Regions from separate parts of the Kurthia sp. ISK08 genome, predicted to be linked through region 2. Evidence: riboswitches for the same ligand, from Rfam matches in the RefSeq annotation. Region 2 holds a riboswitch; the other holds the start of a gene.
The links. A riboswitch is a leader RNA that binds a small molecule or an ion and turns the genes downstream of it on or off. The one in region 2 is predicted to bind FMN.
Positions count from the first base shown of each region.

Region 1: another riboswitch for FMN. It lies ahead of ACKVQX_RS00740 (ECF transporter S component); the one in region 2 lies ahead of ribE (riboflavin synthase).

Region 1 is NZ_JBJXHL010000001.1:154,668-157,079, forward strand. It holds gene ACKVQX_RS00735 (biotin transporter BioY) at 68-619, shown strand; gene ACKVQX_RS00740 (ECF transporter S component) at 672-1,253, opposite strand; FMN riboswitch at 1,413-1,548, opposite strand; gene ACKVQX_RS00745 (ATP-binding protein) at 1,642-2,412, opposite strand, start outside.
Region 2 is NZ_JBJXHL010000002.1:555,690-558,101, reverse strand. It holds gene ribE (6,7-dimethyl-8-ribityllumazine synthase) at 1-31, opposite strand, end outside; partial or broken gene ribB (3,4-dihydroxy-2-butanone-4-phosphate synthase) at 61-645, opposite strand; gene ribE (riboflavin synthase) at 657-1,289, opposite strand; FMN riboswitch at 1,416-1,549, opposite strand; FMN riboswitch at 1,650-1,783, opposite strand; FMN riboswitch at 1,881-2,014, opposite strand; gene ACKVQX_RS06310 (metallophosphoesterase) at 2,250-2,412, opposite strand, start outside.

The DNA of each region.
Region 1 (2,412 bases), on a different contig from region 2:
TTTTTTCATTTTTTCATTATATTTTGGTTAACTAGTTTTAAAATAAGTTTACACAAAGGGGATTTTTATGAGAAATGAACAATTGAAGATGTGGATTCTTTCCGCATTATTCGCAGCAATTATCGGGATTTTTGCACAGGTTACGATTCCACTGCCACTCATTCCAATTACAGGACAAACATTTGCAATTGGTTTAGCTGTTACAATTCTAGGACTTCGTTATGGCTCACTATCTGTGTTTATTTACATATTACTAGGCGCAATTGGGATTCCAGTCTTCAGTGGTATGTCAGGTGGTCTAGGCGTTGTTGCAGGACCAACTGGTGGCTATATTATCGGCTTCTTACCAGCAGCTGTAGCAATCGGTTTATACCTTGAAAGATTCGGTTTTACAAAGGTACAAGCAATCATTGCTAATATTATCGGAATGATTGTAACACTTGCTTTCGGTACAATCTGGCTAAAATTCAGTGCTGATTTATCTTGGACTGGTGCATTTATGGGTGGTGTCTATCCATTCTTACTTGTTGGTGTGATTAAAGCCATTTTATCTGCATTAGCAGGTATTGTTGTACGAAATCGCTTATTACATGCGCAATTACTACGTGTACAACATTAAAACTCATACAAAAAGCTTTGGCATTTAAGAAAATGCCAAAGCTTTTTTATCGTTATGCTTGGAAACTTCTGCGTTCTTTCGTCATCCACTTACCCATTACATTAAATAATAGTAGGAAGACAATTGTTACAAGAACACCTTTAATAATATTGAATGGTAGCACACCCGCTACGATTGTAGCACGTAATGCAGCCCCTGTTTCAACAGGCATGTTTAAGAAGTAATTATACATTGGCATAAAGACGAAGTAATTTAATACACTCATACCTACTGCCATAGAGATTGTACCTACAACAAGACCAATTCCCAATCCTTTTTTTGTACTTAATTTTTTATAAACAAAGTACGTTGGAAGGATAAATAATAAGCCTGTTACAAAGTTTGCCATATGCCCTACAGGTACCCCCGTTGGACTACCTGTGTATACCCAGTCAATGACATTCTTTAGTAACTCGACTAAAATCCCTGCAAGTGGTCCCATAATAATCATTGCGACTAACGCTGGGATATCACCGAAATCTACCTCTAAAAAATTCGGGAATGGCGGAATTGGGAAATTAATTAAGTGTAGTAAAAATGCAATACTACTTAACATCCCAATTGCAATCATGCGACGTAACTTCTTGTTCTTCATATTCTGTTTTCTCCTTTTGTTGCGGATCACTTCAAAAAGAGGTAAGGCTGCGTGTGCTTATTTAAAATAGAAATCCCACGTAGAAGTACTTCTACGCGGGAGAATTAGGCAACATTAAATAAACGTTGTTCACTCATTTTTTTGAACACAACGCTGTACCTTCACCTTCTCCCATCCAGACTATACTGTCGGCTTTGGAGTTGCACCAAATCAACCTGTTAAGGTTCGCGGGCTGAGAAATGTTAAACACTTCATTACCGCCGGTCGGGAATTACACCCTGCCCCGAAGATGAACCGTATTTATTTTTTTTCACACATTCATCATACAAAAAAAGTCTTGAATTGTAAAGAGAAGTTTCTCTCGAATTCAAGACTTTTTCTTTATTCATTAAATTTCATCTGGTAGTGGTAGGAAGAATGTAAAGGTTGTACCTACATTTACTTCACTTTCTACTGTAATACGACCTCGATGTGCATTAATAATATTACTCGCAATAGCTAAACCTAAACCTGTGCCACCCTTACCTCTTGTTCGTGCTTTATCTGCTTTATAAAAGCGTTCAAAGACATATGCAAGGTCTTCTTTCGGAATACCAGCACCATCGTCTTGAATACGAATGCGCACTTGTCCTGCATATTGGTCTGCTAGCACCTTTACATGGCCGCCACTTGCTGTATGACGAATTGCGTTATCCACTAAATTCGTTACAACTTGTTCGATGCGGTCTTCATCAATGTGAACGCGCGCATCATCTGAGAACTCTGTTTCATAACTTACTTCGATTCCTTTTTCTTTCCCGCGCTGTACGAACTTCTGTGTCATACGTTCAAATACTTGATTAATACTTAAGTCATCAAGATATAAACGCATCTTCCCAGATTCCATACGCGCTAAATCGAGTAAATCGGTTACTAATCGGCTCATACGCTGTGATTCATCATAAATAATACGCATCATTTCATTTCGTTCTTCTTCAGATGATACAACACCATCTAAAATCGCTTCACTATATCCTTGAAGCATCGAAATCGGCGTGCGTAGTTCATGTGATACATTCGCAATAAAGTCTGAACGTAATTTATCAAGGCGGTGTTCTTCTGTCTTATCTCGTAAAACAGCTACTGCACCACGTACTGATTCAGCGCTATATAAAGGACT
Region 2 (2,412 bases):
TTCCGATTAATGTTGTTTCGATCATGTTCATTTTGAATACGCTCCTTTTGTTTGTTCAATATATTGTTTTAATGCTTCGATTGAAATGATAGGTAATACGTGTTTTTTAGCAAATGCGGTCAACTTTTCACCTGTCAGCATATGTCCATCATCACCCATAATTTCACAAATTACTGCTGCTTCTTTTTTATCGCATAACTTTGCCAAATCCACTCCTGCTTCCGTATGCCCATCACGTTCTAATACACCACCAGCTTTTGCAATAAGCGGAAACACATGTCCTGGACGACGAAAATCTTGTGCTACGGTTTGTTCACTTGTTAAAGCTTGAATGGTTAATGCACGATCATAAGCACTGATACCTGTTGTCGTATCGATATGGTCAATCGAAATTGTAAAGGCTGTTCCATGATTATCCGTATTATCTTCTGTCATCGGCGCTAATGCTAAGCGTGTCGCCATTTCTTCAGAAATAGGTGTACAAATTAATCCACGCCCCTCAATTGCCATGAATGTTACTTGTTCAGGTGTAATCGTTTCTGCTAATGCAACGAGATCCCCTTCATTTTCACGTGTTTCAGAATCAGTCACGATAATCATGCCACCAGCTCGTAAAACACGAAGTGCTTCTTCTATTTCTTGCATGTTCTTTCACCTCAAAATCCATTTTTTCGTAAAAAATCTTCTGTTAAAATTGTCGCCATTTGGCTTTGTACATATTTTCCGATGTAATCCGTTTCGATATTGACGACATCACGTACTTTTTTCATATGCAAAATCGTTGTTTCATATGTGTGCGGAATAAGCGAAACTTCAAATGTCCGCGCGTTTAACGCAAAAATCGTTAAGCTAATCCCGTCCAATGTCACAGAACCTCTTGGCACCATCTGTTTGATGAATTTCGGTTCTGTTTCAATCGTTAAGCGAATTTCGTTCGATGTTTTTAAGATTCTCTGAATTTTCCCGACTGTTTCAACATGTCCTGTCACAATATGTCCACCTAATCGTCCTTGCAACTGTAAAGCCCTTTCAACATTCACTTTTTCACGTAGCTGTAGACGATGTAGTGTTGTTGTATGAAAGGTTTCTTTCATAACTGTCGCATGAAAAGCGTACTGCTCTAATTTTTCAATTGTTAAGCAAACACCATTTACTGCAATCGAATCACCCAGTTTCGCATCTTGTAAAATTTTTTCTGCTTGAATTTGCAACACCATATTTTCATTCGCTTGTCGAATCGATTGAATTGTCGCAACTTCTTCTACAATCCCTGTAAATATACGAACCACTCCTTTCCCAAAATAAAAAACTACCCTCGATTGATGAAACAATTCAGGGTAGTTTTATGGAAGAATGATTAAAATTCATGTCTAAATAAACCTGTTGACATACGTCTTTTTAACAAGTTTTGTTCACACATCCTTCTCCCATCCAGACTGTACTGTCGGTTCTGGATTCTCACCAGCTCCTGCTCCGAAAAGCTCACGGACTTATCGCTCTAACACGCATCACCGTCGATTGGGAATTTCACCCGACCCCGAAGGATTATTCAGTTTGATACAACAAAAAAGACCTTCATTTACATGAGGTCGCTGAAAAAAGGTATGTTCAAATAAGCCTATGATTTTTCGGATCATAAACAAATTTTTACATGTCTTCTCCCATCCAGACTATACTGTCGGCACTGGATTCTCACCAGTTCCTGCTTCAAAAAGCTCACGGACTTATCGCTCTAACGCGCATCACCGTCGATTGGGAATTTCACCCGACCCCGAAGACGATTCTGTTGTCACAATAAAAAAGACCTTCATTTACATGAGGTCGATGAAAAAGGTATGTTCAAATAAGCCTATGATTTTTTCACATCATAAACAAATTTTTTGCATCTTCTCTCATCCAGACTATACTGTCGGTCCTGGATTCTCACCAGCTCCTGCTCCGAAAAGCTCACGGACTTATCGCTCTAACGCGCATCACCGTCGATTGGGAATTTCACCCGACCCCGAAGATTTTTTTAATTGTAGCTATACCATACCACTAATTTATTCAGAAAACTAGATTTTTTACAAAAAAACTCAAAAGACCACGAATGATTACGTGGCTTTTGAGTGATTCGAGAGGGACTTAAATTGACTGGGATCGTGTGAATTCGAACATTCGACTGGCGAAACGGGTCACTCGCTGATTGATTTAGGACATTCGCTCGTTCAAACGGGCCACTCGAAGGCGAAAATGGGTCACTCGTCCACTTATTTCGATTCTAAAGTTGTAACGACGATTTCTGGGCGGTTGAAGACACGTAGTGGGAAGAGACTATTTCCTAGACCACGGCTAATTACGTGTTGCAACTGTTCCACTTGTTCAATTCCTTCTGTATGTTTCGGTAATAGTGAGGCATCATGATCGACTAAC